DNA from 2 places in the Mycobacterium sp. D16R24 genome. Region 1 is predicted to be linked to the other one. Evidence: riboswitches for the same ligand, from Rfam matches in the RefSeq annotation. Region 1 holds a riboswitch; the other holds the start of a gene.

Evidence for each region. Region 1 has a riboswitch for cobalamin ahead of B4383_RS19245 (CbtB-domain containing protein). Riboswitches for the same ligand answer to the same signal wherever they lie in the genome.
Region 2: another riboswitch for cobalamin. It lies ahead of metE (5-methyltetrahydropteroyltriglutamate--homocysteine S-methyltransferase); the one in region 1 lies ahead of B4383_RS19245 (CbtB-domain containing protein).

Annotation. Positions count from the first base shown of each region.
Region 1 covers NZ_MAEV01000022.1:77,583-81,792, reverse strand. The annotation lists gene B4383_RS19255 (serine hydrolase) at 1-916, shown strand, start outside; gene B4383_RS19250 (CbtA family protein) at 1,013-1,807, opposite strand; gene B4383_RS19245 (CbtB-domain containing protein) at 1,823-2,029, opposite strand; cobalamin riboswitch at 2,058-2,182, opposite strand; cobalamin riboswitch at 2,188-2,413, shown strand; gene B4383_RS19240 (iron ABC transporter permease) at 2,518-3,570, shown strand; gene B4383_RS19235 (ABC transporter ATP-binding protein) at 3,570-4,210, shown strand, end outside.
Region 2 covers NZ_MAEV01000031.1:36,785-40,994, forward strand. The annotation lists gene fadD8 (fatty-acid--CoA ligase FadD8) at 1-1,168, shown strand, start outside; gene B4383_RS23145 (TetR/AcrR family transcriptional regulator) at 1,165-1,755, opposite strand; gene B4383_RS23150 (PaaI family thioesterase) at 1,745-2,164, opposite strand; cobalamin riboswitch at 2,240-2,463, shown strand; gene metE (5-methyltetrahydropteroyltriglutamate--homocysteine S-methyltransferase) at 2,598-4,210, shown strand, end outside.

The DNA of each region.
Region 1 (4,210 bases):
CCCCACCATCGCCGACTGGTCCGACGTCGACACCGTGCTGTCAGCATCGGGCGGCCGCTACTCCTACCGGGCGTCCAAGATCGTCAACGGTCAATGCGAGCAGGTCGCCGGAACCAATACCTCCGAACCCATGCCGCTGGCTTCGGTTTTCAAGCTCTACGTGCTGTTGGCCACCGGTACCGCCATCAATGCGGGCACCCTCACCTGGGATGACCAACTCACCGTCACCGATCGCGGCAAGGCGCTCGGAAGCTCGATGGACAAGCTCCCCACGGGCTCCACGGTGTCGGTGCGCACCGCCGCCCAGAAGATGATCTCGGTGAGCGACAACATGGGTACAGACATGCTGATCAACCGCCTCGGTCGGCAGGCGATAGAAAAGGCCCTTGCCGACGGCGGGCACCATGACCCGGCATCGATGACCCCCTTCCCCACCATGCATGAGCTGTTCAACATCGGGTGGGGAATACCCGACGTCCGCCAGCAATGGAAGGACGCCACGACACCGGCCCAGCGCGGGCAGATGCTCTCCGAAGCCGACACCCACGACTACAAGCTGGATCCGGACCGGACCACCACGCCCGCATCGAAATTCGGCATCGAGTGGTACGGCAGCGCCGAAGACATCTGCCGGGTCCACGCGGCACTGCAGAAGGTCGCCGTCGGCCCGGCGGCTCCGATTCGCGGCATCCTGTCAGCAGAACCCGGTATCGATCTGCACAGCGAGAACTGGCGTTACATCGGCGCTAAGGGTGGCAACCTGCCCGGCGACCTGACATTCAGCTGGTACGCCGAGGATCGCAACCGCCAGCCGTATGTCGTGAGTTTCCAGCTGAATTGGGATCGCGCATTCGGCCCCGGTGCGGCCGGATGGGTCATCGGCCTGGCCAAGGGCGTCTTCAAGAAGCTGGGATGAGCGCCCGCGCGAAGACCGTCACACCCCGATGAGCGCCCGCGCGAAGACCGTCACACCCCGATAAGCGCCCGCGCGAAGACCGTCACATGCGGCTAGCTAGCCGGTGACGGACGTCTCCGCATTGACGGGCCTACGCCCGATAACCGTCGCGAACCCGAGACCGATCGTCGCCCACATAATCGCCTGCGTAGTGAACGAGTACAGCCGGAACAGATACAGATCGTGCGCCGGGAAGCCCGGATAGACGATCTTCCCGTCGGCATCGAGCAGCGGTTGCGGCGCCTCGACAAATCCCGGTGTCACAGCCATGACGAGTCCGACCAGCACGATGAACACGGCGGCGGCAACAAGAGTGGCCGTCCAGGTACCGACCCGCTCGGAGAGCTTTCGACCCACCCACAGCGCCACTGCCAACGCGATCGCGGCGACAAGGATCATCAGCACGAAGTACCCGGTGCGCTCCTTGATGGTGCCCTCGGCGCTCGCCGCAGGCGGGTTAGCCGGGAGCTTCAGGAACGGCACCACATACAGCACCAGAAACAGCCCGCCCGCAACGGCGAGCGCCTGCGCGCGCGGGCTCAGATTGCCGACCCGGCCGATCGCCACCACGTACGTCACCGCGAACAGCGCGCCCATCGCGATTCCGAATCCGATGACACCGAGCGCCAGGCCCGCATTGGCCTGTGCGAAGCGACTGAACAGCTCCGCGCCCTCGTGATGGGCGTGGATACCGGCGGCCTCGTCGAGCACGCCCTGCGCCTCGCCTCTGCCCTCCTCATAGGCGATCGCCCTGTTGATGACGGGCTCCACAAAGATCCATCCGAAGATGAAGGACAGCAGGCCACCCAGTGCGCCGAAACCTAAGCCGCGCAGAATTATTGACTTTTCCATGTATTCGGCCCGCTGCTAGTGGCAGGGGAAGCCGAGCAGGTGGCGGGCGTCATGCACGAACTCGTGAACGTGCATGTCGCTGCCGAAGATCGACACCGCACCCTGGTCGATGCCGATGAAGTAATAGGCGAGCAGCCCCAGGAGGGTGGTCACGCTCAACCACAGCGCGGCCTGGGGAATCGACACCGCAACCGGATGGCTGGCGGACGTTGTGTGTGCCATGTTGCTCCTTTTCGGGATACCGCGTCCCGATCTGTTCTTGTCGACGGCGGGGTCTGACTCTCACAGTGGCGCGACCGTCCTGGGATTACACCAGGTTCCCGTCCTGTCGAAGGACGAGTTGAGCTTAGTCGACGCGGCTGGGCTGCGCGTTCGAGTGATAGTTTTGGCCCCGCATTGGTTTCTCCGAGAGCGCCAGGGAAGTGCTCCCGGAGATCGCAAGAGGGAATCCGGCGTGAATCCGGAACTGCCCCGCAGCGGTATGTGGAAACGACAGCGGCACCAAAGAGCACTGGGCCAAGGCCCGGGAAGCAGCCGCCAGTAGGTGAGGCCCGCAAGGCCTCGTGTCCACGAGTCCGAAGACCTGCCAACGCGGCCGCACCACCCGGTGCGGTCATTCGCCAGTGCCGAGGGATCGCCTGGTGGGTAGTGCCTGACTTGGCGTATCCGTCATGCCCCGCTGTCGGCGACCCGACGACGCAGGAAGACCGATGCCCGCAGCACAACACGAGCGGCCGGTGGTCCTCGCGGCGGCCGGTGGCCTGGTGGCACTGGTACTGCTTTCGGTCGGTGGGCTCGCGTTCGGTACTGCCGACGTGCCCTGGCGCGACTGTCTGCACTTCCTCTGGGTCGGCGCCACGGGCGGGTCCGTTCGGGCCGCCGACGCGGCGAACTACCGGATCGTCATCGAGTCCCGGCTGCCTCGGGTGATTCTCGCGATCCTTGTCGGCGCCGGACTGGCGGTGGTGGGCGTTCTCGTGCAGGCGATGGTCCGCAATGCCCTGGCCGATCCGTACGTTCTCGGCATCTCGTCGGGGGCCTCGGTGGGCGCCACTGCAGTGGTGGTCTATGGGGTGCTCGGCACCTTTGGCGCCTACGCGCTGTCACTTTCCGCGTCCCTCGGCGCCCTCGCCGCGACCGCACTCGTGTACCAAATCGCTCGTACACCACAGGGTTTGGTGCCGCTGCGACTTGTTCTGGTGGGCACCGCAGTGGGCTACGGACTGTCCGCGGTGACGACCGTACTGGTGTTCTTGGCGCCGAACGGCGAAGCGGCGCGCAGCGTCATGTTCTGGCTGCTCGGCAGCCTGGGGGCGTCGTCCTGGGACAAGGTTCCGGTGGCGCTCGCGGCGACCGTGATCGGGTTCGTCTGCGTCGCGGGGCTGGCCCGCCAACTCAACGCCCTGTCCATGGGCGACGAGGTGAGCGCGTCGCTGGGCCTGCACGCCGGGCGATTCCGGGTGGCACTGTTCGTGCTGTCAGCCGCCATGACCGGATGTTTTGTCTCCATCTGCGGAGCCATCGGGTTCGTGGGACTGGTCATTCCGCACGCGGCACGGCTGCTGGTCGGCGCGGACCACCGCCGAGTCTTGATCGTGGCTCCGGTACTGGGCGCGTGCTTCCTCGTCGCCGCCGATCTCGTTGCAAGGACCATGATTCCGCCCCAGGAGCTTCCGCTGGGCGCGATCACCGCAGCCGTCGGAGTACCGGCCTTCGTCGGATTGATACGCCGGCGCGCGATGTCTGCGGGGGCTGTCGGCTGATGGACGTCACCTACCGAAGCGTGTCGGTCGACATCGCGGGCAACCGGATCGTCTCCAGCATCGACATGCAGGTCGCGCCCGGGGGGTTCGTGGGAATCGTCGGCCCCAACGGCAGCGGCAAGTCGACAACCCTGCGCTGCCTGTACCGCGCGCTCACTCCCACCACCGGCGACGTAGCGGTCAGCGGCGTGTCAGTACGGGCCATCAGCATGCGGGAGAACGCCCGTCAGGTGGCGGCGCTGACTCAGGACATGTCCTTGGATTTTGATTTCACGGCCGCAGAAGTGGTCGCCACCGGCCGGCTGCCGCACGGCACATCCCTGCGCAGCACCTCGGAACAGGACCGGCGCATCTGCGCGGAGGCGACCGAGACTGCGGATGTGACAGCGCTGGCCGACCGCACGTTCAGTTCCCTCTCGGGCGGGGAACGCCAACGGGTTCTCATCGCTCGCGCCCTCGCACAGCAACCGCGTGTCTTGGTGCTGGACGAGCCCACCAATCATCTGGATGTCCGCCATCAGTATTCGATACTCAGCTCGGCACAGATGCTGGGCATCACGATCATCGCCGCTCTGCACGACCTCAACCTCGCGGCACAGTATTGCGACACGATCCACGTCATGGCAGAGGGGCGCATCGT
Region 2 (4,210 bases), on a different contig from region 1:
CGGCCCGGTCCCCGCCGAGCTGGCCGAGGTTGGGCATGACCTGGTCGCCGCGGCCGCGGATCTTGCGGCGAAGCCGCTGGTGCCGGTCAACCTGTCGCCGGACCACATCAATGGCCTTACCTATACGGGCGGAACGACGGGTAAGCCCAAGGGCGTCATCGGCACCTCACAGTCGATTCTCACCATGACGCAGATCCAGCTGGCCGAGTGGGAGTGGCCGGAGCGCCCCAAATTCCTGATGTGTACCCCGCTTTCACATGCCGGTGCCGCGTTCTTCATGCCGACCCTGATGAAGGGTGGGTCCATGGTGGTGTTGCCCAAGTTCGATGCGGGCGCCGTGCTGGCCGCGATCGAAGAGCACAAGATCACGGCCACCATGCTGGTGCCCTCGATGATCTACGCGCTGATGGACCATCCGGATTCACACACTCGCGACCTGTCCTCGCTGCAGACCGTTTACTACGGCGCCTCGGCCATCAACCCGGTGCGGCTGGCGGAGGCCATCGAGCGGTTCGGGCCGATCTTTGCGCAGTACTTCGGACAGTCCGAGGCGCCGATGGTGATCAGCTACCTGGCCAAGGGTGATCACGATGCCCAGCGGCTCTCCAGCTGCGGCAGGCCCTCGGCATTCCTGCGTACCGCGCTGCTCGACGACAACGACCAGCCGGTGAATCAGGGCGAGCCCGGCGAGATCTGCGTGGCCGGACCGTTGGTGGCGGGGGGCTATTGGGAACTGCCCGAGCAGACCGCCGACACCTTCAAGAACGGCTGGCTGCGTACCGGCGATATCGCGCGCGAGGACGAGGACGGTTTCTGGTTCATCGTCGACCGCACCAAGGACATGATCGTCACTGGTGGTTTCAACGTGTTCCCCCGTGAGGTGGAAGATGTTGTCGCCGAACATCCTTCGGTGGCGCAGGTTGGTGTCATCGGGGTGCCCGACGAGAAGTGGGGCGAAGCGGTCACGGCAATCGTGGTGCTGCGTGCGGATGCCGACCGCAGCGGTGACGCGGTGTCCAAGATGACGTCCGAGATTCAGTCCGCAGTCAAGGACCGCAAGGGTTCGGTGCAGTCGCCCAAGCATGTGATCGTCGCCGATTCGCTGCCGCTGACCGCGCTCGGCAAGCTCGACAAAAAGGCACTGCGTCAGAAATACGCCACGGTCTAGTTCTGCGGCGAGAGGAGATTCCGCGCGCTCGTGTGGATGAACTCGCGTAGCCACGGCGCCGGCTCACCCTTGTCGGGGAGATGACGCCGCACCGCGGCGTAGGGCATATCGATCAGTGCGAACATAACCTTGTCGAGCACCTCGGTAGTGACTTCACCAAACTGCCGTTCGGCGAACTCGCGCAACGCCATGCGGACCCGCGAGTTCAGCGCCGTGAGGTCGGCGACGAGGGTGCCGGGCCAGTGCGCCACCAGATCGGCCTTCTCGTACTGGAGTAGCAACAGCGCTTCGTTACGGTTCGCCCCCGTCCAATCGAAGGCGTGATCGATGGTCGCGGAGAGGACCTCCTGAGCATTGGGCAATGCGAGCGCCGTGATAATCCCGTCCTGATAGCGGGCGATCGAACGCAGCCAGAGGCGGGCCATGAGCTCGTCGCGGCTGGAGAATCGGTGATAGATCGACCCCGAGGGCGCACCGAGGGTCCGTCCGATGGCGGCAGCCGTGGCTGCCGACGGCCCTCCCGTAGTCACCAGCCTCAGCGCCGCATCGAGAATGTCGTCGGCGGTGTACTGAGGCCTACGCCCCACGGTGCCGAACCATGCTCGTGCCCTGGGCGACCGCGACAAGCTTGGTGTTGCCGTCGTGGTCCTCGACGGATATCTCGCAGCGGCCCAGAGCCTTGGTGCGTCCGGCGCTCACCAGGGATGCGTCGGCGAGTAGGCGCACGCCGTCGCGGGCGGGTGACACGTACTCGATGGTGTATCCGCTGGTGACGATGTCGGCACCGAGACCGAGCCCGCACGCGTAGGTGATCGCGTTGTCGGCCAGGTAGCTCAGCACTCCGCCGTGAATGAATCCGCTCTGCTGGCGCAGCTCGTCGCGGATGTCCAGCGAGAGCTGCACTCCGGACTCGTCGATCCGGCTGATTGAGGTACCCAGGAGGCGACTGAATGGCTGGGCCTCGAGCACCTGTTGTGCCTGGTCACGTGTGATCACAATATTAGAGAATAGTCACTAATAACTGGATGGGCGAGCGTGCATATGATGTAAGGCGCAGCTGGTTTGTCAGTGTCGGCTTCGGTCGGTACTGGCATCGAGTGACGGTCCCCACGGGGCTGCCATGAGAGGGAACCCGGTGAGAATCCGGGACTGTCCCGCAGCGGTATGCAGGAACGATCGCCGTCATAAGCACTGGGAAAGCCACCAACGATCCTGGGAAGCGACGGCCCGTAGGAAAACCTGAGCCCGGGTAATGCCTGCAAGTCCGAAGACCTGCCAGTTGTGTCGGGTGCGCCGCGCCCGACGGATCATCGCCTCGCGGAATGGGCGTATGGCCGAATCGGTTTCAACCAGCACATTGCGTGCTGGTTACTCGGGCTCGGCTTGCTTGTCCTGGGCGGTGGCCACCACGCCGTAGACAGAGGACAGCATGACCACTCCATCATTCAAGGCAACCACGCTCGGTTCGGCGCGCATCGGCCCGCGTCGTGAGCTCAAACGGGCTACCGAACGCTACTGGGCCGGGCGCACCAGTCGTACCGAGCTTGAGACCGTCGCAGCCGGGCTTCGGCGCGACAACTGGTCCGCACTGGCGGCCGCCGGGCTCGACTCCGTCCCGGTGAACACCTTCTCGTACTACGACCAGGTGCTCGATACCGCGGTGCTGCTGGGAGCGCTCCCGCCCCGCGTCGCCGGCATTAGCGACGACCTCGACCGCTACTTCGCCGCCGCACGTGGCAATGACGATGTGACGCCGCTGGAAATGACCAAATGGTTCGACACCAACTACCACTACCTGGTGCCGGAGATCGGACCGGACACAAAGTTCACGCTCAACCCGACGAAGCTGTTCGGTGAGCTGAAAGAGGCTGCAGCCCTAAGTATTCTGGCTCGACCGGTTGTCGTCGGCCCCATCACTTTCCTTGCGTTGAGCAAGTCCGTCGACGGAGCCGGTGCACCCATCGAGCGCCTCGACGAGGTGGTATCGCTGTACGAGCAGCTGCTGGTGCAGCTTTCGGAGGCCGGGATTGGTTGGGTCCAGATCGATGAGCCCGTACTCGTCACCGACATCCTGCCGAACGGCCCGGAGCTGGCCGAGCGGGTGTACGGCCGCCTCGGCACCGTTGCCGACCGGCCCGCGATCTTCGTCGCGAGCTATTTCGGGGACCTGGGTGCCGCACTCCCGGCCTTGGCCCGCACCCCGATCGAGGCGATCGGTATCGACCTGGTCTACGGGTCGGCATCGGGCATTGCCTCGGTGCCGGAGCTGGCCGGAAAGACCGTTGTGGCCGGTGTTGTCGATGGCCGAAACATCTGGCGCACCAACCTGGAGTCTGCGCTGGGCACCCTCGGAACGCTCGTGGGATCGGCAGGCGCGGTGGCGGTCTCGACATCGTGCTCGACGCTGCATGTGCCCTACTCGCTGGAACCGGAGACCGAACTCGATGACCAGCTGCGCAGCTGGTTGGCTTTCGCTGACGAGAAGGTCAAGGAAGTCGTGGTGCTGGCGCAGGCACTGGGCGAGGGGCGCGATGTTGTTGCCGCGGAGTTCGCGGCGTCGAATGAGGCCGTCGAATCTCGCAAGACGGATCCGCGTCTCAACAACGGTCAGATTCGTGCTCGGCTGGATTCGATTCTGGCGATAGGTGTTTCACGCGGCGATGCCGCAGAGCGCCGTCGTAGTCAGGACGAGCGGCTGAAGCTGCCCGAGTTGCCGACTACGACGATCGGGTCGTTCCCGCAGACCGTCGAGATCCGCAAGGCGCGACAGGCCCTGACCAAGGGCGAGATCGACGACGCCGAGTACGTGCGACGGATGCGTGCCGAGGTCGCCGATGTCATTGCGCTACAGGAGAAGCTTGGCCTGGACGTGCTGGTGCATGGCGAGCCGGAACGCAACGATATGGTGCAGTACTTCGCCGAGCAGCTGGATGGTTTCTTCGCCACACAGAACGGCTGGGTTCAGTCGTACGGCAGCCGCTGCGTACGCCCGCCGATCCTGTATGGCGATGTAGCGCGACAGAACCCGATGACCGTCGAGTG